Regions from separate parts of the Rhizobium sp. BK212 genome, predicted to be linked through region 3. Evidence: predicted binding sites of a transcription regulator. Region 3 holds the regulator's gene; each other region holds the start of a gene.
What was found. Region 3 encodes LexA, which represses DNA repair genes until DNA is damaged. Its sites were predicted from a motif close to TGTTCNNNNTGTGTTCNG; they were not measured.

Region 1 (7,972 bases), on a different contig from region 3:
ATCGGCGGCCGCCAGTCCCTTGACCATCCGCATCCCGAGACGAACGGCATGGCGGTCGCCGTTGCCGACGCGTTCAAGCGTGCAATCCCAGCGAGATCGGTTCACACAGACCGGTAGAATTTGCACACCGTGGTTCTTGGCACATCCGACGATCTGCGCGGGAGCATAGAAGCCCATGGGCTGGGAATTCAGGAGCGCCGCGCAGAAGGCATCCGGAAAATGGCACTTCACGAAGCTGGAGGCGTAGGCGATGAGAGCGAACGAGGCCGCATGGCTTTCGGGGAAACCATAGGATCCGAATCCCTCGAGCTGTGAGAAGGTCTTCTCTGCGAATTCTGCGGTGTAGCCATTCTTGACCATCCCGGATACCAGCTTGTCCTTGAACCTCGATACGCCGCCCGTGAACTTGAAGGTTGCCATGCTCTTCCGGAGCTGGTCGGCTTCCCCGCCCGTGAACCCGGCGCAGACCATAGCCACGCGCATCGCGCTCTCTTGGAAGAGTGGCACTCCGAGGGTCTTCCCGAGAACGGCCTCCAGTTCCGGTGTCGGGTATTCGATCTTTTCCTTGCCTTCACGGCGGCGGAGATAGGGGTGCACCATGTCGCCTTGGATTGGCCCCGGCCTAACGATAGCAACCTGAACCACGAGATCGTAGAACGTCTGCGGCCGGAGCCTTGGGAGCATCGACATCTGCGCGCGGGATTCGATTTGGAAAGTTCCGAGCGTGTCCGCGCGCCTGATCATCGCGTAGGTCTTCGAGTCTTCCTGCTCGATCTTCGCGAGATCGAGGTCGACCTCCTTGTGTTCCCGGATCAGGTCGAAAGCCTTCGACATGCAGGTGAGCATGCCGAGCGCCAGCACATCGACCTTCATGAATTTCAACGCCTCCACGTCATCCTTATCCCACTCGATGATCTGGCGATCCTTCATCGAGGCGGGTTCTATCGGCACAAGGTCGTCCAGTCTGTCATGCGTCAACACAAAGCCGCCTGGATGCTGGCCCAGATGTCGAGGCGCGCCCATAAGCTGCTGCGCTAACCTCAAGGTGAGTGCAAGACGGCGATCATCGGGGTTCAGGCCAAGGTCGCGGATGTTTTGATCAGGAACCTCCTCCGACCATGACCACATGCCAGATGACAGCGCCTTGATCACGTCCTCTGGCAGCCCCAGAGCCCTGCCGACATCGCGGATGGCGCCCTTGGCCCGGTAGCGGGTGACCGTCGCACACAGAGCGGCCTTCTCGCGCGTATAGGTTTTGTAGATCCATTGGATCACCTCCTCGCGACGTTCATGCTCGAAGTCGACGTCGATATCCGGCGGCTCGTCCCGTTCCTGCGAAACGAAGCGCTCGAACAGAAGATCGTTGGTCGAGGGATCAATGCTCGTGATACCGAGGATGTAGCAGACGGCCGAGTTCGCCGCCGATCCGCGTCCCTGACACAGAATACCTTGGCTGCGCGCATATTTGACGATGCTGAAGACCGTCAAAAAATACGGGGCATACTTCATTATCTGGATGAGGGCGAGCTCGTGCCGGACAGTCTTCAGCACCTCCGGCGGCAGGCCTTCCGGATAGCGGTTCGGCACGCATTCCCAGAGATAGTGCTCAAGGGATTCCTGCGCGGTCTTGCCGGGGACGATGGCTTCTTCCGGATACTGGTAGGTAAGCTCTTCGAGGCTGAACTTGCATCGATCGGCGATCTCGATCGTGCGCCTGAGCGCTTCCGGATAGCGCGGGAACAGGCGCTCCATCTCGTCGGGAGGCTTGAGATACCGATCCGCATGGCGCTCGCGCTCGAAACCAACGGCATCGATGGTCGTATTGTGCCGGATGCACGTGACAATATCCTGAAGCTGCCGCCTCCCGGCCTCATGGAAAAGCACGTCATTGGTCACGACGGTCTTCACCTTGAAGCGGATTGCGAGGTTCGACAGCTCATGGAGCCGGAGCTGATCGTTCGGACGTCGTCGAAGGCAGAGCGACAGGTAGGCGCGATCGCCGAATATCTCGGCCAACTTCCGAAGCTGGACGGCACAGGTCTCGTCGGCAAGATCCGGCACGAGGATTCCAATCATGCCATCGGCATATGCGACCACGTCGTTCCAATGCAGAATGCAGTTGTTCTTGCCTCCACGGGACTTCCCAAGCGTGATCAGGCGCGTGAGCCGGGAGTACGCGACGCGGTCGGTGGGATACACCAGTATCGACATCCCGTCCTGCAGATCGAGCCGACAGCCGACGACGAGCCGGATCCCGGTCGACCGCGACGCCTCCAGTGCGCGGACTATCCCGGCAAGCGAATTCCGGTCAACGACACCAACGGCACCAATTCCCAGTATCTTCGCAGTCTCGAATAGCTCCTGCGCAGAACTCGCTCCCCGGAGAAAGCTGAAATGCGTCGTGACCTGGAGTTCGGCATATCTCATCAGCCAAAGATCCCGTGCATGAACCACCGATGGTTCCCGGTTTCAGGATCCACGCCGTCGCCGGAACGGAAAATCCACAGACGCTCGCCCGCATCATCTTCGATGACGAAGTAGTCGCGGACCGCGGCCATCTCGGAGTTGCGTTCCCACCATTCGCCGAAGATCCGCTCTGGACCATCGGCGTTCTTCACCTTCCGGCGCTTGCCCCGCCACATGATCCAGACGGGCGGATGGTCTGGCAGCAGCGCCATCACGTCGACCTGCTCTGGTCGCGCAAGCAGGCGGACGGGCCGGCGCCAGTGATTGACCCAGGCAGCCTCTATCGGATCGGATGCGGCACTGATCCTCCGGACCGAGCGCTCGGGAACGTCGGAAGCAAAGGGGGCGACGCGATAGACCCGCTGGCCACGGTTGCCGTAGATGTCGATGAGCGGCGTGAGGTCCACACCCTCGTCTTCGACCAGCGACGACGTCTTCTGGGCTTCCTCTAGCGGCTCCGCCATGACCGCCACTAGCGTCATCTTCTCGATACCGAAGCCGGGTTCGATCTTCTCGGTTCTGTCTTTGAACAGTTTCGTCAGCCAGGCGACATCGCGCACGGGTTTGGCGGTCCCGGCGCGGATGGCTTGCCGGGTGCCGTCGACCTTCTCGACAATGAGGTCTGCGCGACGGACGCCGAGCCCCCTTCTCTGCAGCGCATCGACAAGCTGGACGACCAGTCGGGCGACATACTTGTTGATGGTCTCGGCGGCGCCGATAGGTTCGGCGAACGCCCTGCTGACTTCGACAAGTTCGGCTGTTCGAATGGGATCGATCGGCTCAGGCGTGCGGCCGAACATCTGGTCGAAGCGGCGGCCGACCTCCGGCCCGAAGCGGAGCGTAAGCGGTGGGCGAGCAGTATTGGCAAGCTCGCCGATTGTCTTGAAGCCGAGCGTCCGCAGGTCGCCGACGATCTTCTCAGGAAGCCGTAGAAGAGAGATCGGCAGCTTTTCCACTGCCCGGAGGGTCTCGCCCCTCGGAACCATGACGGTCTCGCGGCTGGTCGCTCTGGCGCATGCGTGGGCGGCACCCCACGTGTCGGCGATGGCGACCCGTGTCGTCAGGCCCTTGGCGCGGAAGCGGTTGGCGATGCTCGTCAACATTCGCTCCTCGCCGCCCTGTAGATGGTCCGCGCCCTCCGTGTCCATGACGATGCCGTCCGGCGCGTCGACGGCGACGATCGGCGAATACTGGCTGAGCGCCCACATGGTGATGCGATCGAGCGCCGCTGCATCGGCGGCGGCATCGGCGTCGATCATCCGGAGGCCCTGGAAGAGCGCCTGCGCCTTGGCGGCCGGCATGCCCACGTGAACGCCAGCCTTTCTGGCCGCGGGATCGGCGGCCGACACCCAGCGTTTGGAACCGCTCTTCGAAATGACGGCGATCGCCTCCTCAACGGGAATGGCGGGATCGGCCCGCCTGATCCTGTCCGTCGCCAGATCGGGAAAAAATATCGATACGACCCTCGGCATCGCAGGCTCCTACTTCGAACTCGGCGCACTCACCCGCTTTCACCCTCATCAGTTCCAGAAGCCATCTCGCCCGCCCGACGCCCGGAACCGGCAGTTCCTCGCTCGGGATGACGCTCACCCTCCAGCGCGTGGTCGACGCCGTCGGCTGGCCGAAGTCGCTGGCCTCGGTCTGCCGTCGCCACCGCCGCACTGCAAGCGCCATCGTGCCGCTCTTCTCGGCTGCGAGTTGCAGCCGCCGGGACGCGGCCATCGGCAGCCGGACGATCTCGCCGATCACCGCCCCGAGGCCGCCGTATGAAAGGCCCTCCTCCATATTGGCAAGGACGTCCTCCTCCTTGTCGGACTCGACGAAGACGACCCGGTTCGGATGAAGACCCGCCTGCGCCAAGGCCGGGAAGAACAGGTCAGGACGTGTCAGGCACCAGACGACCTTGCCTTTGGTACGGGCGGCAATCCCGCTCACGAACAGGGCGGCCGCCGCCCCGTCGACGGTGCCGGTCCCGCCGCCGGCGCATTCGTGCAGCGCGCCATAGGCCAATCCACCACCCGGAAGCCGCTCGTCGATCTGCGCGACACCGAAAGGCAAAACGCCTCGGCTGCGCCGACCGGCGCCTTCCAGGTGCGCGATCTGCTCGCGCAGCCCGTCGAGGACGGCGTTTGGGGCGACGGCTGACTTCATGATCTCGGGCAACCCGTTTTCGGCTTGAGTAACAGCAATATGTTCTGTATTTGTTCCGAAGAGATAAATGAGTCAATGCGCATATGACCCGCTGAAGTTGAGCGCCGGTACAAAAGATAAAAATCGCCAGCGGATTCAATCGGATGTTGAGACAGGAATATTTTTGGATGCGCCGAACGCGGCTTGTGGAAGATACGATCCCGAGACTGCAAGATCACCAGGTCCCGGTGGTCGAACTCATATGCCTCCTCTGCGATCGCCATTGTACACATGAGCGCAAACTGTTGGTCAAAGCGTTTGGCGCAAGCGTCACCTTCGCGGAAATCCGCCGGCGCATGGCCATGGGCTGCGAGCGGATGCAGACGCCGCGAGGTGACAAGTGTGGAGCACACTTCCCATGTTTGAGTGATGGTCTTGCTGATGGAAGCTAGATAATGACAGGCGAAGACAACCGCGAACGGCCGCGCAAGATCGTGCATGTCGACATGGATGCCTTCTACGCATCGGTCGAGCAGCGCGACAATCCGGAGCTGCGAGGTGTGCCGGTTGCTGTCGGCAGTCCTGCTGCCCGCGGGGTCGTGGCGGCCGCCAGTTACGAGGCACGCAAATTCGGCGTCCATTCCGCCATGCCTTCGGTGACCGCCCAGCGGAAATGCCCGGACCTTGTCTTCGTCAAGCCGCGCTTTGATGTTTACAAAGCCGTGTCGTTGCAGATCCGCTCGATTTTCGCCGAATACACGCCGATGATCGAGCCACTGTCGCTCGACGAGGCCTATCTCGACGTCACCGAAAACCTGAAGGGCATGGAGATTGCGACCGAGATCGCCGAAGAGATCCGAGCGAGGATCAAGGCGGCGACGGGGCTCAACGCGTCGGCGGGAATTTCTTACAACAAGTTTCTGGCCAAGATGGCAAGCGACCTCAACAAGCCGAACGGCCAGGCCGTCATCACCCCCAAGAACGGCCCCGCCTTCGTCGAACAGCTTCCCGTCAAGAAATTCCATGGCGTGGGACCGGCAACGGCCGAGAAGATGCATCGGCTCGCGATCGAAACGGGAGCGGACCTGAAGGAGAAAACGCTCGACTTCCTCGTCGAACATTTCGGAAAGTCAGGGCCGTATTTTTATGGCATCGCCCGCGGCATCGACAATCGCCAGGTCAGACCGGACCGGGTGCGGAAATCCGTCGGTGCGGAAGACACTTTCTCTGCCGACATCCATTCTTATGAACCCGCGCGCGACGGGCTTCAGTCGCTGATCGAAAAGGTCTGGGGCTATTGCGAGGCCAATGAAATCGGCGCCAAGACGGTGACGCTCAAGGTCAAGTATGCCGACTTCAGCCAGATCACCCGTAGCAAGACAGTTCCGTCAGCACTGCCAGCAATTGCCAATCTTGAGGAGGTGGTCGATATGCTTCTCGCGCCAATCTTCCCGCCGCGAAAAGGCATCCGTCTGCTCGGCGTGTCGCTGTCTTCGCTGGAGCGGCGCAGATCTGAAGCGACGCCGCAGTTGCAGCTCGCGTTTTAGGTCACATTAGATGTGACGCGGTCGGTTTTAGATTGGATGCGCTCCGCACCGGCGTTCCCGCGCCTGCCAGTGGTACCGCCCCTCGCCTAAGTTCCCTTGACCTGCTTGCGGCAGATCGAAGCTGAGAGGTCGGAGTTTCGTCGAAGCCGTCTGATGTGAAATTCCGTTGGAATTTCCGACCTCACGAACCGCTTTCGCCCTCGCTATTGAGAACTAGCGCAGAACGGATGCAATCAAGCAAAATCTGTTCGCCAAACGGTTTTGTCAGGCAGCCGACGACGTCCGCGCCCAACGCAGACGCGCGCACATTCTTTTCCGGAAAGGCGGTGATCAGAACAGTCGGAACGCTCTTGCCCAGCGCGACCAGCCGGTGGTGCAGATCGAGCCCGCTCATTCCGGGCATATTGATGTCAGTCACAAGGCAGGCCGTGCGGCGGATATCAGGGAATCTCAAGAAATCATCCGCGGATGAAAAGGTCTCGGCGTCAAATCCCATCGACCTTATGAGCCCCTTGATAGCCTCCCGCATCGACTCGTCGTCGTCGACGATCGCAATCAGAGGTTTCTTGGTTGGCACCGCCGCCTCCCGACTTCGCCGATGGGCGTCGCGCCTAAATGGCGTTATGGCAAATTGCTGGATGGACTTATTATCGGGCGGCGACAAAGGCACCGCAAGCTATACGCTCGTATACGCTGTCTAAACAGTTCTGCGACGGATTGGGAATGTGAACGCGCGGAACATGGAAATGAGGAGACCGACGCGCGCTGCGAAAACAGAGCCATACGCGTGGCAAGTTCGTTAATGCATAAAATGTGGGTTGGAGGACGGTCATCTCGAATGTGCCCGCGCCGAAAGGGTGGAGAGCCGTCCTGCAGGCTGCCTACTCTACCCGAACCAACCGACGCGCCCCGACAGAAGGTTCGTTCGCCGGCGACGCTGGCCGCTCCACGATGCGCAAAACGCCGTTTGCGGCCGCCGGCATCCACCCTTGTGGCCGGGGTGATTATCGCGCATGGTGGCGTGCGAAAGGAAACCCGATTTCGGCATTCGTTTACTCATCTCGTGGCCAATAGGCGTAGATAGTAAATTATGCCAACGTCGATTCACATTGCGGGTTCTGACGATTGACCGAGGCGCTAGCGACCATCATTGTTATCGATGATGACCCCGAGGTCCGGGAGGCGCTTGGGAGTCTGCTGCGTTCGGTCGGCTTTGCCGTCAACCTCCTCGCTTCCGTGGGCGACTTCCTCACGTCCGGGCGACCCGATGGACCGACCTGTCTCGTACTCGATGTCCGGCTTCCGGGACAAAGCGGTCTTGATTTTCAGCTCGAGCTGTCGAGAGAAAACATTCAGTTGCCGATTGTCTTCATCACCGGGCACGGCGACATCCCCATGTCTGTCAAAGCGATGAAAGGGGGCGCGGTCGAGTTCCTGACGAAACCGTTCCGAGACCAGGACTTGCTCGACGCCATTCACATCGGCCTGGCGCGCGACCGCGAATGGCTTGAAAATGAAAAGGCGCTGGCGACGGTGCGCACTCGTTTCGCTAGCCTGACCCCACGGGAGCGCGAGGTGATGGCTTTGGTGGTGACAGGACGGCTCAACAAGCAGATTGCCAGCGCTCTAGGCGTCAGCGAGATTACCGTGAAGGTTCACCGCAGCCAGGTCATGCAGAAGATGGGCACCAGATCCCTGCCCGAACTCGCGCGTATGGCTGACAAGCTGATGCTCGCGCCAGGAAAGACTCAAACGAACTGATAAAGGTCTTGGCTGCGCGTATAGGTCATCCCCCGCTCATTGGTAATCGATCCTTCCTGGTGGCCAAT
Region 2 (7,972 bases), on a different contig from region 3:
TGGATTGACAGCAAAGACATAGACGTCGTCATCACCACGGGTGGTACCGGCTTTACCGGCCGCGACGTGACGCCCGAGGCGCTGGAGCCTTTGTTCGAAAAGCGGATGGACGGCTTTTCCGCCATCTTCCACCGGATCTCCTACGAGAAGATCGGCACGGCGACGATCCAATCGCGCGCCACGGCAGGCGTTGCCAATGCCACCTTCATCTTCGCGCTGCCGGGTTCGCCCGGCGCCTGCCGGGATGCCTGGGACGGCATTCTGAAAGGCCAACTCGACTACCGCAGCGTGCCGTGCAATTTCGTCGAGATCATGCCGCGGCTGGACGAGCACCTGAAACGCGGCGCGACGAAGTAGACTGCCTGCAAGAGCGGCATTCCTATGTGGCCAGGCCCGGCAGGACGGGCATGGTATCCCAGCTATCACCCGACAGCAGAATGCAGCTTACGCCGTGAACATCCGTGACGATGAGGGTCCAGGTGCCGCTTTCGGCGGCATAGACCTCAAGAATGGCGTTCTGGTTGACCAGTCCGACTGCCGTGAGCTTTTCGGCGAAGTTCTTGTCCAGGAAATTGACGATTTCGGGTCGGCCTGCGCAACTGCGCATCATCTGCGATGCTGCCGAATGCGGATGCGCGATCACCAATATCGGCAATATGACGGCCAGCAGGCCGTAGATCATACCGCGTGTCATGACGCACCTCCTTTCGCCGGGTACCCGGCAGAAGAGGAGATTGTCGCTGACCTGTTCTGCCGTTCACCGGCATTCCATGGCCATTCCGTTGCGAAGCGCGGCGCTTCGACGGCGCCATGTTTGAATTATAGCGCGAAATCCTATTGGGCGCCATCTTTTGCGCGAGCGGTGGGAGGGGATCGCGGCAGCTACCGTGCGGCGCGGGCGACCCAGGACGGAATGAGCTCGCTCGCCAGCCGCCGCGGTTTCTGGCCCTTGATGAATTCGGCAAGCCGCATGCCGCTTTTGGCGGTGGCGAGTGCCAGCTTTTTCGGTACCAGGAAACCGAGTTCCAGCGGCGGTACGGCCCGGCCGACACGCTGGAAGAACGGGCGGCGATAGCCCCTCGACGCAGTGAAGCGCGCCGGCAGCTTGTTCAGCGCCACATATTCGGCGATCTCATCGATCCAGCCCGCCTGCGGTCTGGCGCCCGGCTCGACGAAGAGCAGCCATTCGCCGCGCGCCGAGCGGACGATGTCCTTGATATCCCATTGCGAATGGAAGCGGCAGCCGGCAGCGTCGGCCACCCGTGAGGTGCCGTCGCGAGAGCCGTGATCGAGCACGATCACATCGCTCACCAGCCCCTCCACTGCGCCTGCCACCAAGACCGATAAAGTCTGCGCCAGTTCAGATTCCTGATCCTGACATTCGAGAACAACCGTCAACATTGACTGTTTATAATGCGCCGCACAAATTTTTGCCAGCGCCGTTTTCCTCATTTTGTTCTTGCATTGTTCTCATTTTGCCGATAGGAATTTAATCAGCAAAACGGGCGGAGGCGATGGCTTTCCGCCACGGGAGAATCCGATGAGAGACCAGTCCCTGGCAGGGCAGGCCGCATTCGCGCCTGCCAATACGGCAGATATTGCCGATGCGATGATCGTTTCCTCGGGTCTAAGGGTCGAGGTCGATCGGCGGCGCGGGCGTGGGGCGGGATTGAACCCGACGGGGCGGTTCGAAGCGCTGCAGCGGGAGACCTTCGACGATGGCTGGCAGACATGGGAAGAACTGCCGCCGTTCAAGACGGAGGTGCAGGTCGAGAAGCCGCGCACGGCCATCACCCGCAACGAATCGCCGGATATTTCCTTCGACCGTTCGATCAATCCCTATCGCGGCTGCGAACATGGCTGCATCTATTGTTTCGCCCGGCCGACGCACGCCTATATGGGGCTTTCCGCAGGGCTCGATTTCGAGACGAAGCTGTTTGCCAAGCCCGATGCGGCAAAGTTGCTGGAGCGGGAGCTCGCCAAACCCGGCTACAAGGTGCGGGTGATCGCCATCGGCACCAATACCGACCCCTATCAGCCGATCGAAAAGGAATGGCGCATCATGCGCGGCATCCTCGAGGTCTTGAACAAGGCGAACCATCCAGTCTCGATCGTCACCAAATCGGCGATGATCCTGCGTGATCTCGACATTCTGCGGGAGATGGCAAGCAAGAATCTGGTGCGCGTCGGCATCTCCGTGACCACGCTGGATCGCAAGCTTGCCCGGACGATGGAGCCGCGGGCCGCAACACCGCCGCGGCGGCTGGAGACGATCCACACCCTTGCCGAAGCCGGCATCCAGACGGCTGTGATGGCCGCCCCGCTGATCCCGGCGCTGAACGATCACGCGTTGGAGCGCATTCTCGAATCGGCCAAGGCTGCCGGCGCCGCCGAGGCGAGCTATGTCATCCTCAGGCTGCCGCTCGAGGTCAGCCCGCTGTTTCGTGATTGGCTGCTGCAACATTACCCCGATCGTTACCGGCATGTGATGTCGCTGGTGCGCTCGATGCGCGGCGGCAAGGATTACGATGCCGAATTCGGCAAGCGCATGAAGGGCGCCGGTCCTTATGCCTGGCAGATCGCCAGGCGATTTGAGATGGCAGCCCGGCGTTTCGGCCTGACGCGACGCAGCGTGCCGCTGCGCGACGACCTGTTCGTGCCGCCCGACGGCAGCGGCGTCCAGCTGTCGCTTCTTTGACCTTTTGTTTTACGCAGTTCAGGCAAACCGCTTCGCGCTTTGCCGGGAACTGCTCTCTGGCCTTTACGCAATTCCGAACGGAAAACCGCTTCGCACTTTTCCTGGAATTGCTTGTAGCTTGCGCATCGGCTTCTCGATAGAACCGCCCTGTCTTCGAGCCCCGAGCGCAATTCCCGCGGATGGCCTTGACCGCCACCATCCGCCGGACCGGTCCCCGGCCGCCGCCCTGATCCGGGGACTTGCGGGAAATCGGGTTGGCGTGCGAGGTTCAGCCGCATGAAACCTCGCACGCCACCCGATTCTCCCCTGCTTTTCGACACGGTTCCGCTCGTGCCGGATTTCAAACTCGAGCTCAAAGCCCGCAGGGCCGGCCACTGGCCGGTTGCCGGCGCCGACGAGGCAGGCCGCGGGCCGCTGGCCGGGCCTGTGGTCGCCGCTGCCGTCATCCTCGATCCCAAACGCATCCCCGAGGGTCTGAACGATTCCAAGCAGCTTTCGGCGCAACGGCGCGAGGAACTGTTCGCGCAGATTCTGGCGACCGCGACCGTCTCCATCGCCTCTTCCAGCTCGACGCGCATCGACGAGACCGATATCCGCAAGGCTAGCCTCGACGCCATGCGCCGCGCCATCTGCAGTCTCGCCATTCCGGCAAGCTACGTGCTGACCGACGGGCTCGACGTGCCGCCCGGCCTCGATTGCCCCGGACAGGCGGTGGTCAAGGGCGATGCCCGCTCGGTCTCGATCGCCGCGGCCTCGATCGTCGCCAAGGTGACGCGCGACCGGATGATGGCACGGGCACATCATGTGTTTCCAGATTACGGCTTTGCCGCGCATGTGGGCTACGGCACCGCACAGCACCGCGCCGGCATCGAAAAACACGGCCCCTGCTCCCTGCACCGGATGAGCTTCCGGCCGTTGCGCAAGGTGGAGGATGGTCCCGAGATGGATCAGCTTATTTCCGAGTAAGAACGGAGAGGTCGCGGCATGGTCCCTTCGCCCCGTTTACGGGGGTCCGAAGGATGGGTCGAGACCAGCGGCTCGCCCCCCGCACGAGGCCGAGTCATCAACAAAAGAAAAGGCCGGGACATGCCCGGCCTTCGCTCTCAATCTTTTCGATACAGCTCAGTTGAGCCGCGTCTTGACCTGGCTCACGGCATTGCCGAAGAGCTCGGACTGAACCTTGGCATCGGCCTGCTTGGCAAGCACGGTTTCGGCGGCCGCGATTGCGAGATCGACGGCAGCGGAACGCACCGCCTTCATCGCCTCGGCCTCGGCCTGCTTGATCTTCTGCTCGGAAAGCGCCGTGCGGTTGGCGACGAATTCTTCCGTCTTCTTCTTCGCCTCAGTGGTCAGCATTTCGGCTTCGCGCTCAGCGGCGGCAACGATGTGGGCCGCCTCGGCTTCCGCTTCCTTGCGCTTGCGCTGGTATTCGGCGAGCAGGTGCTGGGCCTCTTCGCGCAGACGCTTGGCTTCGGCCAATTCGTTGCGGATCTGGTCGGCGCGGTCGTCGAGCGACCGTGCCATCATGCCCGGAACCTTCAGGTAAACGACCAGCGCCAGGAAGAGGACGAGGCCGACAAAGGCGAAGAAAGTCGCGTCAAAGGCAAATTCCATCGATCAAGCCTCCTTCTTGGCAGCTGCGACGGCAGCAGCGACATCGGCCTTGGCGACGGTGCCGCCGATCAGCTGATCGACCACGGCAGCCGCGGTTTCCTCGGCAATGGTGCCGACGTCGGCGAAGGCCTTGGCCTTGATCTCGCCAATACGAACTTCGGCAGCCTTGATCTTTTCCGACAGGCTCGCCTCGACAGCGCGGCGATCCTCTTCGGCTTTGGCCTTGGCGGCGTCGCGTGCGGCAGAGCCGATCGCGTTGGACTTGGCGCGCGCAGCGGCCAGTTCACCTTCATAGGTCCGGACGGCGGCGTCGGCTTCCGCCTTCAGGCGGCCTGCTTCTTCCAGATCCTGGGAAATGCGCGTGTGACGCTGATCGAGGATGGCCCCGATGCGCGGCGCGATGACCTTTTGCATGAGCAAATAGAAGACGCCGAACGTGATCACCAGCCAGAGCAGCTGGGATGCGAAGGTCGTCGAATCGAAAGGCGGGAAAGGGCCGCGGGCGTGTTCGCCTTCGGCAACACCAGTCTCGGTATGGACCTCGCCTGCGGCCGGAGCGGCATGCGCATCCGTACCCGTCGCTGCCGCCGGTGCTTCCTCAGCGTAAGCCGGGGTCACAAAAAACATGCTCACCTCCAGGTGGACTGCAAATGCAAAGGATCACGGCTTGCGGTCGCAGGCCGTGATCCATCTATTCGCCGATATCAGACGGCGAAGAGGAGGAGGAGAGCGACGAGCAGCGAGAAGATGCCCAGAGCTTCCGTAACGGCGAAGCCGAATACCAGACGGCCGAACTGGCTGTCAGCGGCAGACGGATTGCGCAGTGCGCCGGAGAGGTAGCTGCCGAAGATATTGCCGAGGCCGAGAGCCGTACCGGCCATACCAAAGCAAGCCAGGCCTGCACCGATGTACTTTGCTGCTTCCGCTTCCATGTTGAACTCCTTTGAAATGGTTGTTGCGGCGAATGACTGACGCCCTTTGACGTCGATGTCGTTATCCTTAGTGCCCGCCCGGATGGATTGCGTCGTTGAGGTACATGCAAGTCAGCACCGCAAAGACGTAGGCCTGGAGGAAGGCGACGAGGAACTCGAGACCGGTCAGGGCGACGGTCATGATGAGGGGAAGAACGGCTCCGCCGACACCGACAGCACCGAGGGCTCCAAGCGAGGCGACGAAGCCTGCGAACACCTTCAGCGTGATGTGACCGGCGAGCATGTTCGCAAAAAGACGAACAGAGAGTGAAATCGGACGGGACAGGAACGAAATGATTTCGATCGTGACAACAAGCGGCAGCAGAACGCCCGGCACGCCCGACGGCACGAAGACATTCAGGAAGTGGAAGCCGTGCTTATAGAAGCCGTAGACGAGAACCGTGCCGATAACCAGGAGCGCGAGCGCGAAGGTGACGATGATCTGGCTGGTGACCGTGAAGAAATACGGGAACATGCCGAGCAGGTTCGCCGTCAGGACGAAGGTGAAGAGCGAAAAGACCAGCGGGAAGAACTTCATTCCCTGCTTGCCCGCGCCTTCCTTCAGCATGTTGGCGATGAACTCATAGGACATTTCCGCGACCGACTGCGAACGACCCGGCACGATGGCGCGGTTCGAGGTCGCGAAATAGAGGAAGCCTACGGCAACGGCAGCAGAAGCGGCCATGAAGAGCGATGCATTGGTGAACGAAAAATCAATTCCGCCGATTTCGATCGGCACAATCTTCTGGATCAGGAACTGATGAGTCGGATCGTTAGACACCGCTTGTTCTCTCTCTTTGGCCCGCAGAACGCGGGGTCATTGCACTGGACCGGAACCGGTCCTTATTTCTTGTCGCCCTTGTCGTCCAGGGGATGGGCCACCACCCCCGCAGAACGCAGCACGTTCAGAACGCCGGCACAAAATCCGAGAAGCAGAAGAACAATCAAACCCCAAGGCGCCGTGCCAACAAAACGGTCGAGGAGATAGCCAAGCAGAGCACCGACGACGATTGCGGAAATGAACTCGCTGGAAAGCTTCATCGCCTGGGCATAACCTTTGCGGCTTACCTCGGCGCGGGCTTCCCTAGCCTCGTCTTCTCCCGTCTCGACGCCCTTGGTCGCGAGTTTCGCTCCCAATTGCGCACGGCGCTTTTCAAGACTTTCCTCGCGGTCGTCCGCCATGGATCTCTCCTCGTCTGCCCGTCGCCCGCACTCCCGCTACCCCGGTCATTCGGACCCCGGACACGAAGGTTGAGACCCTTCCGGCCCGTTCTGAAGTCGCGCGCAACATAGTTTTAGGGATTGGTATAGTCAAGGCGTAGACAGCTTCTGTCCAGCGAGAAAATAAATTCGTCAAATCAAATAGATAGGCCAATTTAAGGCCGATCGCTTAAATTCGATGGAAAGAATCCGCTTTAAAGCCCCGCAAATCGCCTTGCCCAGGCGATTTATCTCAGCTCCAGCCGCCTCCATAGGTGCGATAGAAGACGTGAAGACCGATGCGACCGACCTTTTCCATGGTCCTTGCCCATTTCGGCCTGACATAGACGGCATGGTAGTGCGTCGCCGAGCCCACCTGCGGCAGCCAGATCTTGCCTGCCGTCACCGCCATCGCCACATCGCGGGCGACTCGCCAATGATATTCCGAGTTCACCCTGTCCTTGATGGCGTCGCAGGCGAAGGAAAACTGGCAGCGGTTGCGCCAATCCTCGTTCTGATAGACGACGCCGCAGATGGTCTTGGGATAGGAAGGATTGCGGACGCGGTTGAGGATGACCTGGGCGACGGCCGCCTGGCCCTTCACCGATTCCCCCCGCGCCTCGAAATAGATGCCGGAGGCAAGGCATTGCTGTTCGCGGGCGGAAAAGACGCTCGGCGCCAGCACGCTTGCGGCCCAGGCATGATCGCGCGGGCCAATCTCCGGAACGAAGCGGCCGCTATCCTTCTCGGTCAGGATGGAATCGAACGGCGACTGGCGGGAATAGTCGGGTGCAGGCGGTGCATAGGCGGTGGCGAGCACATCGGCCTTGTTGCTGGTGACGAGGCTTGCGAGCATTGCCGGCACGCCATTGTCGGTCACGACAGGCTGCTTCTTATAGAAAGAAGTGGCGATCTCGATTTCCTTGCCCTGGATCTTCGGCTTGACGAAGGCAGACCTGTCCTTGAGGTCGAAGCTCGGGGTGAAGAGCATCCTGGTGCGCTCGAGAATGGAGCCGGCGGAAAAGTCCTTCGGCGGCTGCATCTTCTCGACGGCGACGACGCGGCCTTTCTTGGTGGAGCGGTTGACACGATCCTCGTCCGGCGTGTCCTCGTGGCCCTTATTTTCGGCGGTAAAGGCGACCTTGCGGCCATCGGGCAGCACCATGCCGGCACCGGCGGAAATCGAACCGGTCACCATCGGCTCGGCGAAAGCGAGTTCGGCCTGGTGGATGGAGCCGGCCGGCGAATTGGTCAGCACCATGCGCCAGTTCTCGCCTTGATGATCGAGGCCGGCCAGCATGGCGGCGAGATCGGCATGGGATGCGACGCTCGGAAAAATCAGCCAGCCGGCAAGACCGAAGATGACCGGAGACACCCAGTTCTCGGGAAAAAGACGCAGCTTGCTACGGGAAGGGCTCTTTCGACGCAACACGAACTCCGGGCATGGAACGCGGGAACATTCCAATAAAAATCCCGCATTAACCTTGAC
Region 3 (7,972 bases):
ACCGGTGGAACTGGTCGGCGTTGGCGGCGAGGGGCTGCAAGCGGAAGGCCTGAGATCGCTGTTCGATTTCTCCGAGCTGTCGATCATGGGCATCACCCAGGTGCTGAGCCGACTGCCAAAGCTCTATACCCTGATCCGCCGGACGACGGCTGAAATCATCGCCGCAAGGCCGGACATTCTTCTCATCATCGACAGCCCGGATTTCACTCATCGCGTTGCAAAGCGCGTCCGCACCGCGCTGCCCGATCTGCCTGTTGTCAATTATGTCTGTCCGAGCGTTTGGGCCTGGAAGGAATATCGCGCCACGCGCATGCTCGGCTATGTCGATCATGTGCTCGCCGTCCTGCCCTTCGAGCCGGAAGTGATGCGCACGCTCGGCGGCCCGGAGACGACTTATGTCGGCCATCGCCTGATTGCCGATCCGGCATTGCTCGAGGCGCGGCGGCTGCGCGCCGGCAGGCAGCCCGGCAACGGCCCGATCCTTCTTCTTCCCGGTTCGCGTTCATCCGAGATCAAGAATCTCGTGCCTTATTTCGAGGCCGCAGCGAAGGAGCTTGTTGCCCGCAATGGGCCGATGCGCTTCATTCTGCCGACGGTGACGCACAAGGAGGCGCTTGTCCGCGAAATGACGGCGGGGTGGGCGGTAAAACCGGAGATCGTCGTCGGCGCGGAAGCGAAATGGAAAGCCTTCTCCGAAGCCGATGCAGCCATGGCGGCGTCCGGAACTGTCATTCTTGAGCTGGCGCTTGCCGATGTGCCCGTCGTCTCCGCCTACAAGGTCGACTGGATCATGCGGTTGCTGACATCAACCATCAAGACCTGGACAGGCGCGCTGCCAAACCTGATCGCCGATTACGCGGTCGTGCCGGAATATCTCAACGATATCGTTCGCGGCGCCAGTCTCGCCCGCTGGATGGAAAGGCTGTCGGCCGACACCTACCAGCTGAAGGCGATGAAGGAAGGCTATGACCTTATCTGGCAGCGCATGCAGACCGAAAAGCCGCCCGGCGAGCATGCCGCCGAGATCCTTCTCGATGTCCTGAAAAAGAAAAAACCCGGCCGTTTCTGACCGGGTTTTCTTTTAGGCTTTGAAGCGATCAGCGCTTCGAAACCGGGATATAGTCGCGCTTGGGTTCGCCGACATAGAGCTGGCGCGGACGGCCGATGCGCTGTTCCGGATCCTCGATCATCTCGTTCCACTGTGCGATCCAGCCGACCGTGCGGGCGAGCGCGAAGAGCACGGTGAACATGGTCGTGGGGAAGCCCAGCGCCTTCAGAGTGATGCCGGAATAGAAGTCGATATTCGGATAGAGCTTCTTCTCGATGAAATATTCGTCGGTGAGCGCGATGCGCTCCAGCTCCATCGCCACTTCGAGCAACGGATCGTCCTTGATGCCGAGTTCGCCCAGCACTTCATGCGTCGTCTTCTGCATGATCTTGGCGCGCGGATCATAGTTCTTGTAGACGCGGTGGCCGAAGCCCATCAGGCGGAACGGGTCGTTCTTGTCCTTGGCGCGGGCGATATATTCCGGGATGTGGTCGACTGTGCCGATTTCGTTCAGCATGTTCAGCGCTGCTTCGTTGGCGCCGCCATGTGCAGGCCCCCAGAGGCAGGCGATGCCGGCCGCGATGCAGGCGAACGGGTTGGCGCCCGACGAACCGGCGAGACGGACCGTCGAGGTTGAGGCGTTCTGCTCGTGATCGGCATGCAGGATGAAGATGCGGTCCATGGCGCGGGCAAGCACCGGATTGACCACATATTCCTCGCAAGGCACGGCAAAGCACATGCGCAGGAAGTTCGACGCATAGTCGAGGTCGTTCTTCGGATAAACGAAGGGCTGGCCGATATGGTATTTGTAGGCCATGGCGGCGAGCGTCGGCATCTTGGCGATCATGCGCAGGCTGGCGACCATGCGCTGGTGCGGATCGGTGATGTCTGTGGAGTCGTGATAGAAGGCCGACAGCGCGCCGACGCAGCCGCACATGACGGCCATCGGATGCGCATCGCGGCGGAAGCCGGTGAAGAAGCGGCTCATCTGCTCATGCACCATGGTGTGGTGCGTGACGCGATAATCGAAATCCTTCTTCTGCGCGGTGGTCGGCAGTTCGCCGTAGAGAAGCAGGTAGCAGACTTCCAGGAAGTCGCCATGCTCGGCGAGTTGCTCGATCGGATAGCCGCGATGCAGCAGGACACCTTCGTCGCCGTCGATGTAGGTGATTTTCGATTCACAGGATGCGGTCGAGGTAAAACCCGGATCGTACGTGAAGGAAGCCGTGTTCTTGTAGAGGGCACCGATGTCGATGACGCTCGGGCCGATCGTGCCGCTCTTGACGGCAAGGTCGACAGATTTGTCACCGATTTTTATTGTAGCGCTTTGATCCGTCATGCTGATCCTCCGAAATGGCGGTGGCGCCTTAAAAGCGCCATAGGGGTTAAGCGTCCTCACCGATAGCTATATGATCGCGAAGCTAATGCCAAGTTACCGTGACGGCATTTTGTGCGTTGCGGTATCACCTTTTAGGCACTGCAGCGATGAGCCGCGTGCATATCGGAAGCTGATGATTCGACTGGTCTTTTGGCACTCGCGATTTTCCCTCATATTTCAATCGATTATTCTTGCCGGATTTGATGGGAGGTTGCATTCTGGCTGCCTTGGCGGTTGAGCTTGGGCGGCGCATGCAGGAATTGACGACAGTCGAATTGCGGCCGGAAGCAGGCGCCGGCCTTGCCGATACCTCCGGTTTTTTCCCCCCTGCCGTGGTGTCGCGGCCGGCAAGGACGCAGTCGGCGACACCGTTGCGCCATCGCCTGCCGGCTTTAGCCTCGCAATCGCTGCGTGCCGGCAGGCGCATGCTGGGCGAGGAGGCGGATCATGGCCGCCTGCTGCTGTTCTCGCCGGTCTTCCTCGGCGCCGGATCAGCCTTCTGGTTTCTTGGAGCATCGGATTTTCCGGTCATTGCACCGCTACTCTGCCTGTTGGTGCTGACGACCGCGGTTCTGATCGCCAGCCGTATGCGGGCGGCATTGCGAGCCGTCCTGCTGGCGCTTGCACTTGTGGCCGGTGGCGTGGTCTCGGCGGAGTTCGAAAGCTGGCGGGCTTCGACCGTGATCCTCGACTCCGCCGTGACGACGACGGTGACCGGCCGTGTCGAACGGCGCGAAGGCGATGGTCGCGGCCGGTGGCGCTACATTCTGGCAGTCACCGGCACCGAGGCGCCGCAGGTGAAGCGGCCGCCGGAACGGATAACCGCGATCGCCCGCGGCGCCGACGCGCCTTTCGAGATCGGTGACATCATCACCGGCAGGGCTCGGCTGACGCCGCCGTCAGGCCCAGCACTTCCAGAGCTCAACGACTTCTCCTTCGGGACCTATTTCGATGGCATCGGCGCCAATGGTTTCTTCTACGGCGCGCCGACGAAAGTCGATTTGCAGGCGGGCCCGCAGGCTGCCAGATCGACGGCGGAAGCTCTGCTCGAATGGCTTTACCGGCTGCGCAGCGGCATCGGCGACCGCATCCGATCGATTCTGCCCGGCGACACCGGCGCTTTTGCCGCTGCTCTGGTGACGGACGAACGGCGCGCCATCTCGAATGCGACCACGGAGGCGCTGCGCCAGTCCGGTCTGGCGCATATCATCGCCATCTCAGGCCTCAACATGGCGCTGTCGGCCGGCATCTTCTTCGTCGGCTTCCGGATGCTGCTCAGCCTCTTTCCCGGCGTCGCCCAGGCCTATCCGACGAAGAAGATCGCCGCCGCCGGCGCGCTCATCGCCGTCACGGCCTATTTCCTGATCTCCGGCTTCGCGGTCTCGGCCGAACGCGCCTTCATCATGATGGCCATCATGCTGATTGCCGTCTTCTTTGACCGGCCGTCGATCAGCCTGCGCAATGTCGCTCTCTCCGCGCTCGTCATCCTCGTCATTTCGCCCTCCGAAGTCCTGGGGCCGAGCTTCCAGATGTCCTTTGCCGCAACCTTGGCGCTCGTGTCGGGCTATCAGCTGTGGAAGGATCGGCGCGTCCGCGAGAGTGCCTTCCTGAAGCTGCCGATCGTCAGGCCTTTTGTCGCGGTTGCGGGTTTCTTCGGCGGTGTCTTCCTGACCTCGCTGATCGGCGGTTTCTCCACCGCACTGTTTTCGATCGAGCATTTTCATCGCCTGACCGCCTACGGCCTGCCGGCAAACCTCGCGACGATGCCGATCATCTCCTTCATCATCATGCCGGCCGGGTTGCTGGCGATGCTGCTCATGCCTTTCGGTTTGGACGTTTTGCCTTGGAAGGTTGTCGGATTCGGCCTCGATCTGGTGATTGCCGTCGCCAAGACCGTGTCCGGCTGGGGTGGCGACATCGGCATCGGCCGCTTGCCCGCCTGGTATTTCGCAGTCGCCGTGGCGGGCTTCCTGCTGCTGACGCTGCTCCGCACCCGGCTCCGCCATATGGGCACGTCGATCATATCAGTCGCAACGCTCATCCTGCTGCTTCTGCCGGTTCCCCGGCCGCCGGATCTGGTGATTTCGGAAGATGGCAGTCTCGTCGCGGTCGTCGAGGCGGCGGCAATGGCCTCCAACCGTGAAAACCCGCCGGATTTCATCTTCGACCAATGGCAGCGCGCGCTGGTCCTGCCGGCGCATGACCCGCCGAAGATGCTGGATGGTCCTGCTGTCCCGCCAGCAGGAGAGGACCGTCGCGTCAGGCTTTCGCGCGATCAGCAGAACGAAGCGAGGGCGGCGATGCGGGCGGCCGCAGCTGACGGTGACGCAAACCGCTTTTCCTGCGTCAAGAAGGCCTGGTGCATATCAAGGCTTGGCAACGGTCATGTGGTCGCCGTCATCGACAATGCCGCCTATCTCGCTCCGGCCTGCGATGCGGCCGATATCGTGGTAACGTCGGTCCGCCTGCGTTTCAACAGCTGCCGCTCAGGCGCGACGCTCTTCACCGGCGAGACGTTGCGCCGGACCGGTTCCGTCGAATTGCGCTTCGCCGAGGCCGGCATGGAGGTCACAACCGCACTCGATGATCTGTCTCGGCCATGGATCCGCCATCGCGCCTATGACTGGCACAGCAACAGCTTTGTCGAAACCGGCCAGGGTGTCAGTGATAGCGGCGAATAAGGCCGACGAGTTTGCCCTGCACCTTGACGCGGTCCGGCCCGAAGATCCGGGTCTCGTAAGCCGGGTTGGCCGCTTCCAGCGCGATCGAGGCGCCCTTGCGGCGGAAGCGTTTGAGTGTCGCTTCTTCGTCGTCGACGAGAGCAACGACGATATCGCCAGGGCTTGCGGTGCTGCCATTGCGAATGATCACGGTGTCGCCGTCGAAAATGCCGGCGTCGATCATCGAATCACCCTTGACCTCCAGCGCGTAGTGTTCACCGGAGCCGAGCATATCGGCCGGAACGACGATGTCGTGGGTGTTGTTCTGGATTGCCGAGATCGGAACGCCGGCGGCGATGCGGCCCATGACCGGCACGGAGACGGAGTTGCCATTGTCGGCGACGGGTTTTGCAGGAGCGGGAGTGGCGACCGGCTGGGGCTTGCCCAGGCTGCCCTCAATGACGCTCGGCGAAAAGCCGCGCCGGGGCTGGATGCTGGGGCTATAGGCCTCCGGAAGCTTGATGACCTCGAGTGCGCGGGCACGGTTCGGTAGGCGGCGAATGAAGCCACGCTCCTCGAGGGCCGTAATCAGCCGGTGAATCCCGGACTTTGAAGCGAGATCCAGGGCGTCCTTCATTTCGTCGAAAGACGGCGGAACGCCGGATTCCTTCATGCGCTCATGAATGAAGAGGAGAAGCTCCTGTTGTTTGCGCGTGAGCATCGACGTTGTGACCTCGTGATTGAAACAAATCCAGAACAGACACTATATGTTCCATATGTGTTCCGCAAGTAGCTAAATTTCCGTAAAACTTGGCGCCAACTCGTTGAGATTTTTATTTTCATTCGCCGGATTGGCCGACAAGTCTTGCCTTGCGCGGCACCGTCGCACATCTCTGCCGTGTCAGGAGAGGGGATATCATGAACGAGCATTCCGCCAAACCGCGCCCGCTGGATCATGTCGTGCTGCCGGTCGTCAATATCGATCTGGCGCGCGAGAGGCTCGGCAAGCTGGGCTTTACCGTTGCCGCCGATGCGCGTCATCCCTTCGGAACGGAGAATGCCTGCGTCTTTTTTGCCGATAAGACCTATCTGGAGCCGCTCGGGATTGCGAGCGTTGGGGAAAGTGAAGCATCGGCGCGGCAAGGCAATGTCTTCACCGCCCGCAACCGCGCCTTCCGATTCCGCTGCGGCGAGGAGGGGCTTTCGGCGGTGGCCTTCGGCAGCGAGGATGCCGATATCGATCATCGGAATTTCGTCGGCGACGGAGCGAGCGCCGGCGAGATGCTGGCGTTCAGCAGGCCGATGACGATGCCGGATGGTTCTGAGAGCATTGCCGGCTTCAAGCTGGCCTTTGCCGGCGACCTGCGCGCGCCCGATCTCTTTCTCTTCACCGTCGAGCGCGTCAATCCGCTGCCGGCCGACCGCAGCGCGCTTGAGGCGCATGCCAATGGCGTGACCGGCATTGCCGAGGTGGTGCTTTGCGCGCCCGATGCGGCTGCCTTCGCCGCCTTCGTCAGTCTTGCCAGCGCGCAATCGGCATTCGAGAAAACCGGTTTCGGCGTCAAGATCGCGGCGTCGAATGTGAAAATCAGCCTGATGACGCCGGAGGGTTTGGAGGCCTATTTCGAGGTCGCTGTCCCATCCGCCGACCGCGGCCTGCGCGGCCGGGCGATTCTCTTCGCTGTCGCCGATCTTGCCGTGACAGAAGCGCATTTGGCTGCTAACGGGGTGACATATACGCGCAAGAACAATCGCATTCTGGTGAAGCCCGCGCCCGGGCAGGGCACGCTTTTCGCCTTCGAGGAAACACGATGAGCACAGATACGAATTCCCAAGTCAAGATCGGCGAGGGCCAGGGCCAGGTCACCTTTTCCAACACCGGCCGCCTGTCGCTGATTGCCGGCCCTTGCCAGATGGAGAGCCGCGACCACGCCTTCATGGTGGCCGGCACGCTGAAGGAGCTTTGCGGAAAGCTCGGCATCGGCCTCGTATACAAGAGCTCCTTCGACAAGGCGAACCGCACCTCGCTTTCGGCCGAACGCGGCATCGGCATTGAAAAGGGCATGGAGATCTTTGCCGACCTCAAGAAGGAATTCGGCTTTCCCGTCCTGACCGACGTTCATACCGCCGAACAATGCGCCGAGGTGGCAAAGACCGTCGATGTCCTGCAGATCCCGGCCTTCCTTTGCCGCCAGACCGATCTTCTCATCGCCGCCGCCAAGACCGGCCGCGTCGTCAATGTCAAGAAGGGCCAGTTCCTCGCTCCCTGGGATATGAAAAACGTCCTGAAGAAGCTCAACGCCAGCGGCAATCCGAACGTGCTGCTGTGCGAGCGCGGCGCCTCGTTTGGCTACAACACGCTGGTTTCCGACATGCGTTCGCTGCCGATCATGGCGTCGATGGGTGCTCCCGTTGTTTTCGACGCCACCCATTCCGTGGCGCAGCCGGGCGGGCAGGGCGATTCCTCGGGCGGCCAGCGGGAATTCGTTGAAACGCTGGCGCGCGCAGCGGTGGCGACCGGCATTGCCGGCGTCTTCCTCGAAACCCATCAGGACCCCGACAATGCGCCTTCCGACGGACCGAACATGGTCTATCTCAAGGACATGCCGCGGCTCCTCGAAAAGCTGCTTGCCTTCGATGCGGTCGCCAAGGCCTGATTACCCAGCTTGACGTTCAACAGTCTGACATGATCGCGCTATAAGCATGTCGCGCAAAACCAAAGAGCAAAGCGCGGACCATGCGAATGTTAGAGATCGCGACGCGCTTTCGTCCACATCGGAACGCTGGTTCGAAGGCTGGCAATTGCGGCATTGTAATTTGCTCGCCTTCGATTAAGACAGGTTTCGAACGACTTATCACCCACTGAGCAGGAAGAACCCATGACTG
Region 4 (7,972 bases), on a different contig from region 3:
CCGCCATCAGCGCATCATGGGCGTCATAATCGTCGCGCGTCGGAAAGAAGGCCTCGTTGGTCGCAACCAGCGGCAGGTCGTGGGCATAGGCAAGCCCGACAATCTTCTGCTCGTGCCGCTTGTCGTAGGTGCCGTGGCGCTGCAGCTCGACATAAAGCCTGTCGCCGAAGAGGCGCTTCAGCATGAGCAGTCGGGCCTCCGCCTGGGCGGGATGGCCTTCCCTGATCGCCATGTCGACCGGGCCGGTCGGGGCGCCGGTCAATGCGATCAGCCCTTCCGTGCCGGCCTCTTCCAACCAGGAGGCTTTGATATGAACGGCCTGGTTGCTTTCGCCGCCGAGATAGGCCCGGCTGACGAGATCGACGAGCCGTTCGTAGCCGGCATCGGTCGCGGCGAGAAGAACGATCGACGGCAGCTTGACCAGGGCTTGCTGGCCGCCGCGCTTTTCCGTTTCCAACCCGTCTCCCATGTCGATCGAGACCTGACAGCCGATGATCGGCTGCAGGCCCTCGTCCATCGCCTTCTGGGAGAATTCGAGGGCGACGAACAGATTGTTGGTGTCGGTGATCGCAATCGCCGGCTGGCTGTCGCCGGTCGCCTTGTAGAGGATCTTCTTCAGCGGCAGAGCGCCCTCGAGAAGCGAATAGGCGGAATGGACCCTCAGGTGGATGAAACCCGGCGTGCCGCCGGTCGCCTCACCCGTTGAACCCTTTGCCGTATCCGCCATGACATGCCTTCCCAATCACCCGAATGAATCGGACGCATTGTCGGCATAGAGGGCGATGATGTCCAGAAGAAGTCCCGCCTCCGGACCGCATGATTGCCATGCGGTCCCCTGAAAACTTTAGATCGCCATCACGATGAGCGAGAAGCTGGCAACGAACATTGCGATGGAGGTGAATGCTGCGATATCACGGATCATGTCAGTCATCGGGCTCTCCTTTACTCGTTATGTTTTCACTTTGTTCCATGTATGTTCCGTTGTCAACAGGAATCTTTTCCTTCTTTCTTGCATGTGGAAAATCCCGGATGCGCGCGGCGAATCGCACGAACTGGCACTTGTTGTGATCTGGGGCCGTCATGCCCTTCCCCCGCCCCCACAGACCAGACATCGTGTTCGGGCGGCCGCCTTCCCCTCAAAGTGATGCGCTTATTCCACCAGAAGTTCTCTTTTTGTTCTTTACATGTCGCGACCTATTTGCCAGCATCGGGCTGAGAGGAGAACGACATGCTCGACATTGCGATGCTGAATGAATTCATCGTGGAGGCGAAGGCTGCGACCTATGTCGGGGGCGGCGTGCCGCGCGCGCCGTGCCGGCCGGGTTCCCACGATATCGGTTACGAACGCGGTGACTGGCGCTATCTCGACAGCTATTTCGGCGGCACCGATTTCGCCGGGCAGGAAGTGGTGTGGTTTGCCGGAGAGCCCGCCTGGGCGATGAATTATTTCGGCTGCGTCATTGCGCCTGAGCTCATCGACGGCACAGCAGCCGGAGCGGTGATCAAGGCTGCACTTTCGGCGATGTATCGAGAGGGCCGGTTTCTGGACGGCATGGAATTCGATCATCCGTTCGGCCGCTATATCGATAGCAGCGAAGGCGGCTGCGCGCGGTTCACCGGCCATGAATGCATCATGGTCGACGGCCGGAAGGCCTATGCGCTCGATTATCGCGGCGGGCTGGTCATCCCCTGAGCACAGCCTCAGAAATCAACGATCTTGCCGTCGGAGATCGTGACGCGCCGATCCATGCGGCGGGCAAGCTCGTGATTGTGGGTGGCGATCAGGGCGGCAAGGCCGGACTGGCGCACCAGCGCTTCCAGCGCGTCGAAGACGTAGCTTGCCGTTTCCGGGTCGAGATTGCCGGTCGGCTCATCGGCAAGAAGCAGGGTCGGCGCATTGGCGACGGCGCGGGCGATCGCAACGCGCTGCTGCTCGCCGCCGGAAAGCTCGCCCGGGCGGTGCGAACCACGATGGCCGATGCGCATATAATCGAGAAGCTGGCCGGCCCGCTCTCCGGCTTCCTTCCAGGAAAGCCCGGCGATCAGCTGCGGCATCATGATGTTTTCGAGCGCCGAGAATTCCGGCAGCAGGTGGTGGAACTGGTAGACGAAGCCGATTTCGCTGCGGCGGATCGCGGTACGTTTATCGTCGCTCAGGCCGTCACAGGCATGGCCATTGATGTTGACTTCACCGCCGTCCGGATGCTCCAGGAGGCCGGCGACATGCAGCAGCGTCGATTTGCCGGTGCCGGAAGGGGCGACGAGAGCGACGATTTCGCCTTTCGATATCGAAAAATCTGCGCCCTTCAGGATCGGGAGCAGCGTATCGCCCTGCCCGTAATGGCGCTCGACGCCGGTAAGCTTGAGAACGACGTTGCGTTTCATGAAGGCGGCATTCCTTATTCGTAGCGCAGGGCCTGCACCGGATCGAGCTTTGAGGCACGCCAGGCGGGGAAAATGGTCGCAATGAAGGACAGCGTCAGCGCCATGACGACGATCGAGATCGTTTCGCTGAGATCCATTTCGGCCGGCAGCTGGCTGAGGAAATAGACCTGCGGATTGAAGAGTACGGTGCCTGATATCCAGGAGAAGAACTGGCGGACAGATTCGATGTTGACGCAGACGAGAACGCCGAGCAGAACGCCGGCAATAGTGCCGACGATGCCGATCGCTGCCCCGGTCATGAAGAAGATGCGCATGATCGCACCGGCGGTGGCGCCCATGGTGCGCAGAATGGCGATATCGCTGCCCTTGTCCTTCACCAGCATGATGAGGCCGGAAATGATATTCAGCGCCGCGACAAGCACGATCAGCGTCAAGATCATGAACATGACGTTGCGCTCGACCTGGAGTGCGGAGAAGAAGGTCTGGTTGCGCTGGCGCCAGTCGGTAATGGCGATCTGGCGGCCGGCCGCCTCCTCCACCTTGGGCCTGAGATCGTCGATATCGTCCGGATTGTCGACGAAGAGCTCGATCGACTGCACCAGCCCCTCGGCGTTGAAATAGAGCTGCGCTTCCTCGAGCGGCATGAAGATGATCGAGGAGTCATATTCCGACATGCCGATCTCGAAGAGGCCTGAGATCTTGTAGGACTTGATGCGCGGGCTGACGCCCATCGGCGTGATGTCACCATCTGGCGACGTCAGCGTAATGAGATCGCCGACGCGCAGACCGAGCTGGTCGGCCATGCGGGTGCCGATCAGCACACCGTCGCCGGAGGCATAGCCTACCATATCGCCGGATTTGATGTTGTCGGAGATCGTCTTGAGCTTGGTCAGGTCGTCGGCGCGGGCGCCGCGCACCAGCGCGCCGGTGCTGCCGCCGGCCTGGGCGGAAGCGAGCACCTGGCCCTCCACCAAGGGCAGCGCCATCTTGACGCCGGGTACGGCGGCGAGCTTGCCGCTGAGAGCGGGATAATCGGTGAAGGGGCCGTCGACCGGCTGGACGATCATGTGGCCGTTAATGCCGAGAATGCGCGAAACGAGCTCGGTGCGGAAGCCGTTCATAACGGCCATGACGATGATCAACGTCGCAACGCCCAGCATGATGCCGACGAAGGAGAAGCCGGCGATCACCGAGATGAAGGCCTCCTTGCGGCGGGCGCGCAGATAACGCCACGCCACGAGGCGTTCGAAGGTGGAAAATGGCTTGCCAGCCGGACCCAAGCCGGATTTTGAACTCCGGTCCACTGCTGCCTCTGCCATTTCGCCTCCGTTTCCTTAAGCCACGAACCGGTTGATCGCCGCTTCGATGGTCATCGTTTCGCGGGCGCCGGTCTTGCGGTCCTTCACTTCAACTTCGCCGTTGGCGACCGCGCGCGGGCCGGCGATGATCTGGACGGGCACGCCGATCAGGTCGGCGGTCGCGAATTTCGTGCCGGCCCGATCGTCGGTATCGTCGTAGAGCACATCCTTGCCGGCCTTGCTCAGCGCGGCATAGATCAGCTCGCAGGTATCGTCGCAGGCCTGATCGCCCGCCTTCATGTTGATCACCACAACATCGAAGGGCGCGACCGATGCCGGCCAGATGATTCCATTGTCGTCATGCGATGCTTCGATGATGGCGGGAACAAGGCGTGTCGGCCCGATACCGTAGGAACCCATGTGGACGAAGTGCTCCTTGCCGTCCGGTCCCTGCACTTTTGCGCCCATCGGCTCGGAATATCTGGTGCCGAAATAGAAGATGTGGCCGACCTCGATACCACGCGCCGAAAGCCGGTCGCCTTCGGGAACGGCGTTGAAAGCCGCCTCATCGTGCATTTCCGAGGTCGCCGCATAGAGCGAGGTCCACTTGTCGAAGATCGCCTGCAGGCCCTCGACGCTGTCGAAATCGATGTGTTCGCCGGGAATATCGAAGCCGACGAAGTCCTTGTGGCAAAAGACTTCGGATTCGCCGGTATCGGCGAGGATGATGAACTCATGGCTGAGATTGCCGCCGATCGGGCCGGTGTCGGCGCGCATCGGAATGGCGCGCAGGCCCAACCGATCGAAGGTTCTGAGATAGGCGGCGAACATCTTGTTGTAGGAATGCTCCGCCCCTTCGCGCGTCAGATCGAAGGAATAGGCGTCCTTCATCATGAATTCGCGCGAGCGCATGGTGCCGAAGCGCGGACGGATCTCGTCGCGGAATTTCAGCTGGATGTGATAGAGATTGAGCGGCAGGTCCTTGTAGGATTTGACGGAAGAGCGGAAAATATCCGTTACCATCTCCTCGTTGGTGGGGCCGTAAAGCATCGGCCGATCCTGGCGGTCCTTGATGCGCAGCATCTCCTTGCCGTAGGCGTCATAGCGGCCGCTTTCCTGCCAGAGTTCGGCCGATTGCAGCGTCGGCATCGACAGCTCGATGGCGCCCGCGCGGTTCTGCTCGTCGCGGATAATGGCGTTGACCTTGTCGAGCACGCGCTTGCCGAGCGGCAGCCAGGAATAGATGCCCTGCGACTGCTGACGGATCATGCCGGCGCGCAGCATCAGCCGGTGGGAGACGATTTCCGCCTCCTTGGGATTTTCCTTGAGGATGGGCATGAAAAAGCGGGACAGACGCATGGCGGATTCCGGAGCAGTTGAGATCCCGCAGCAAGCGGAATCGAAGGCAATTGTTGACGTGGGAGCGTTCATAGCCGCTTCGCGGCAGGAAGGAAACCCGCAACGGATGTTGGCAACCTCCCGGAAGCGCATGTTCGCACCCGCAAAATGAACGGGCCAGAAAAAGCGCGTGTTTATAAGGACTTGAACGAAAATCTTGTCAACAGAAAAATTTTGCTAGAGTGTAGCAAAAATGCAAAAAAAGCTGATGACAAAGCCCAATGTTTGAGCTAGCTTTAGCTCACAAAACAGGCAGGAAGGATAAATTCTTGCCGAATTCGCGGTCAAGTCTTGGGAGGATCAGATCTTAGGCGCGCTCGTCGCAGCCCCGGCAACGGTTACAGATCACGCGATACTTAAAACAAGGCTTCTAGCCTTGTTTTTTTTTGGCTTTTCGGCTTTTCACCTCATCCACGAAACCCGCAGCTTCCGTAGGGGATGACCCTCATTCCGTTACGTCAGCTCTGTGCCGCAACAGCATGACGCCGGTATGACGAAATTCGCTTTTCCATAGATTTGCATATGCTCAAAGTTTGAGCAAAAGCCACGCTTCAATAGAAGCTGGGACCGAGTTGCGGCAGGGCGTCGAAGCCCCAACCGAAATAGGTGTCGCAAACGTACCAGAGGCCGTAGATCACAGCCGAAATCAGCGTCGTCAGCGAAAAGACGAAAGCGGCGCGAAACCGGGCGGGCGCACTCGGAACGGTGCCGAGCACGACATCATTGTCTTCCGCCTGGGTGCGCAGGCCGATCGGCAGAACGGCGAAAAGCGTCATCCACCAGATGATGAAGTAGACGGCAAATCCCTGAAGAAAGATCTCGAGCATTATCGGTCCCGTTGATGTCGCGCTGATATCGCGTCCTTATACGGCGGAATGGCGACCAACTCAAAGCGAGCGAAGCGTTTAGTCGCCTTCGGGTCACTCTGCCGCAGCAGGGGTCAGGCCTGTTCAAGTTCGATCAGCGTGCCAAAGAAATCCTTGGGATGCAGAAAGAGCACCGGCTTGCCATGCGCGCCGGTCTTCGGCTTGATATCGCCGAGCACTCTGGCACCCGCCTCGACCAGCCGGTCACGGGCGAGAAGAATATCGTCCACTTCGTAGCAGATGTGGTGCATGCCGCCGGACGGGTTCTTTTCGAGGAAGGCTGCGATCGGCGAAGCGTCACCCAGCGGCTGCAACAATTCGACCTTGGTGTTCGGCAGTTCGACGAAGACGACGGTGACGCCGTGCTCCGGCAGAGCCTGCGGCTGCGATACCGCAGCCCCCAGCGTGTCGCGATAGGCGGCCGTCGCCACTGCCAGATCGGGAACGGCGATGGCGATATGGTTGACCCGGCCGAGCATGATCAGACCTTGGTGACGAAGGCGGTGACGACGGGCTTCTTACCCCAGGCGTGATTGGCGGCCGAGCGGATGGCGCGGCGCACGGCCTCCTGCAGCATGTCGATATCCTTGCGGCGGGCGCGCGGAATGCTTTCAATGGCGCTGACCGCCGCGTCGAACAGCGTATCTTCCATCTCCTCGCCCTCGTCGTCATAGACCGGCAGGCCGATCGACACGAGATCGGGATCGCCGACGATGTCATAGCGGGCGTCGAGCACGACGTTGACGGCGACATGGCCGACATAGGAGAGCTTCTTGCGCTCGCCGATGCCCATCTCGTCGAAATCGCCGATCAGCGTGCCGTCCTTATAAATGCGGCCATGTGGCGCTTCGCCAATCACCTCGACGGGACCGGGCGCCAGTCGCAGGATATCGCCGTTGCGCACGCGCGGCACGATCGCGATCCCGGATTGCTCGGCCAATTCCTTGTGCGCCGTCAGATGCGTCGCCTCGCCATGCACCGGCACGACGATCTTCGGCCGCGTCCACTCATACATCCGCTGCAACTCGTTGCGGCGGGGATGGCCGGACACGTGGACCAGCGCCTCGGTATCGGTGATGATGTGCACGCCCTGCTCGACGAGGCCGTTCTTGATATCCTGGATCGCCTTCTCGTTGCCGGGAATGGCGCGCGAGGAAAAGACGACGATATCGCCTGCCGCAAAGGCCACATTGCGCATTTCGTCGCGGGAGAGCTTGGCAAGGGCTGCCCGTGCCTCGCCCTGGCTGCCGGTCAGGATGACGACGACCTTGTCGCGCGGGATATAGCCGTATTCCTCCTCGGAGATGAAGGGCTTCACGCCTTCCATCAGGCCGATATCCTGGGCGACATCGACGACGCGCTTCAGCGAGCTGCCGAGCAGCAGCACTTCGCGGCCGGCCGCCTCGGCGGCCTCGGCAACGGTACGGATGCGCCCGACATTCGACGAGAAGGTGGTGATCGCCACCCTGCCCTCGGCATTCTCGATGATCTTGCGCAGGCTTTCGGACACATCCTTCTCGGAGGGCGAAACACCGTCGCGCAGCGCATTGGTGGAATCGCACATCAGCGCCAGCACGCCCTCGTCGCCGAGCTGGCGGAAACGTGTCTCGTCGGTCAGCGGCCCGAGCGAAGGCTCGTGGTCGATCTTCCAGTCGCCGGTATGGATGACATTGCCGACCGGCGTGCGGATCATGAGCGACATCGGTTCGGGGATCGAATGGTTGACGGCCACGCCTTCGATGCTGAAGGGGCCGACATTGATCGTATCGCCCGCCTTGAACCGCGTCACCGGCACTTCGCCGATCGTCGCCTTCTCGAAATTGCGCTTGGCTTCGAGCAGACCTGCAGTAAAGCCCGACGCATAGACCGGCACATTGAGGCCGGGCCAGAGATCGGCCAGCGCGCCGTAATGGTCTTCATGCGCGTGGGTGATGATGATCGCCTTGAGGTTCTTCCGCTCGCTGGCGAGGAAGCGGATATCGGGCAGCACGAGGTCGACGCCCGGCAGGTCGGGGCCGGGAAAGG

Region 1: a site for LexA is predicted at 4,658-4,675, ahead of FHT79_RS29365 (ImuA family protein). Genes of this name have one in related genera too.
Region 2: a site for LexA is predicted at 1,455-1,472, ahead of FHT79_RS23560 (PA0069 family radical SAM protein). Genes of this name have one in related genera too.
Region 4: a site for LexA is predicted at 964-981, ahead of FHT79_RS20880 (DUF5680 domain-containing protein). Genes of this name have one in related genera too.

Annotation. Positions count from the first base shown of each region.
Region 1 covers NZ_JACIFS010000013.1:45,149-53,120, forward strand. Annotated here, with positions in the region: gene FHT79_RS29355 (error-prone DNA polymerase) at 1-2,427, opposite strand, end outside; gene FHT79_RS29360 (DNA polymerase Y family protein) at 2,427-3,938, opposite strand; gene FHT79_RS29365 (ImuA family protein) at 3,859-4,617, opposite strand; gene FHT79_RS32280 (hypothetical protein) at 4,785-5,048, shown strand; gene dinB (DNA polymerase IV) at 5,052-6,143, shown strand; gene FHT79_RS29380 (response regulator) at 6,325-6,720, opposite strand; gene FHT79_RS29385 (response regulator transcription factor) at 7,269-7,904, shown strand.
Region 2 covers NZ_JACIFS010000008.1:108,945-116,916, reverse strand. Annotated here, with positions in the region: gene moaB (molybdenum cofactor biosynthesis protein B) at 1-357, shown strand, start outside; gene FHT79_RS23570 (hypothetical protein) at 380-694, opposite strand; gene FHT79_RS23565 (glycosyltransferase family A protein) at 883-1,401, opposite strand; gene FHT79_RS23560 (PA0069 family radical SAM protein) at 1,541-2,698, shown strand; gene FHT79_RS23555 (ribonuclease HII) at 2,975-3,664, shown strand; gene FHT79_RS23550 (F0F1 ATP synthase subunit B) at 3,821-4,312, opposite strand; gene FHT79_RS23545 (F0F1 ATP synthase subunit B) at 4,316-4,939, opposite strand; gene FHT79_RS23540 (F0F1 ATP synthase subunit C) at 5,017-5,244, opposite strand; gene FHT79_RS23535 (F0F1 ATP synthase subunit A) at 5,312-6,064, opposite strand; gene FHT79_RS23530 (AtpZ/AtpI family protein) at 6,127-6,465, opposite strand; gene FHT79_RS23525 (cell wall hydrolase) at 6,737-7,948, opposite strand.
Region 3 covers NZ_JACIFS010000003.1:656,007-663,978, reverse strand. Annotated here, with positions in the region: gene lpxB (lipid-A-disaccharide synthase) at 1-1,069, shown strand, start outside; gene gltA (citrate synthase) at 1,098-2,387, opposite strand; gene FHT79_RS13160 (ComEC/Rec2 family competence protein) at 2,678-5,107, shown strand; gene lexA (transcriptional repressor LexA) at 5,088-5,807, opposite strand; gene FHT79_RS13150 (VOC family protein) at 6,005-6,901, shown strand; gene kdsA (3-deoxy-8-phosphooctulonate synthase) at 6,898-7,743, shown strand; gene eno (phosphopyruvate hydratase) at 7,966-7,972, shown strand, end outside.
Region 4 covers NZ_JACIFS010000006.1:299,906-307,877, reverse strand. Annotated here, with positions in the region: gene dnaE (DNA polymerase III subunit alpha) at 1-727, opposite strand, end outside; gene FHT79_RS20880 (DUF5680 domain-containing protein) at 1,229-1,693, shown strand; gene FHT79_RS20875 (ABC transporter ATP-binding protein) at 1,702-2,385, opposite strand; gene FHT79_RS20870 (lipoprotein-releasing ABC transporter permease subunit) at 2,400-3,704, opposite strand; gene proS (proline--tRNA ligase) at 3,720-5,042, opposite strand; gene FHT79_RS20860 (DUF1467 family protein) at 5,633-5,908, opposite strand; gene mce (methylmalonyl-CoA epimerase) at 6,022-6,426, opposite strand; gene FHT79_RS20850 (ribonuclease J) at 6,429-7,972, opposite strand, start outside.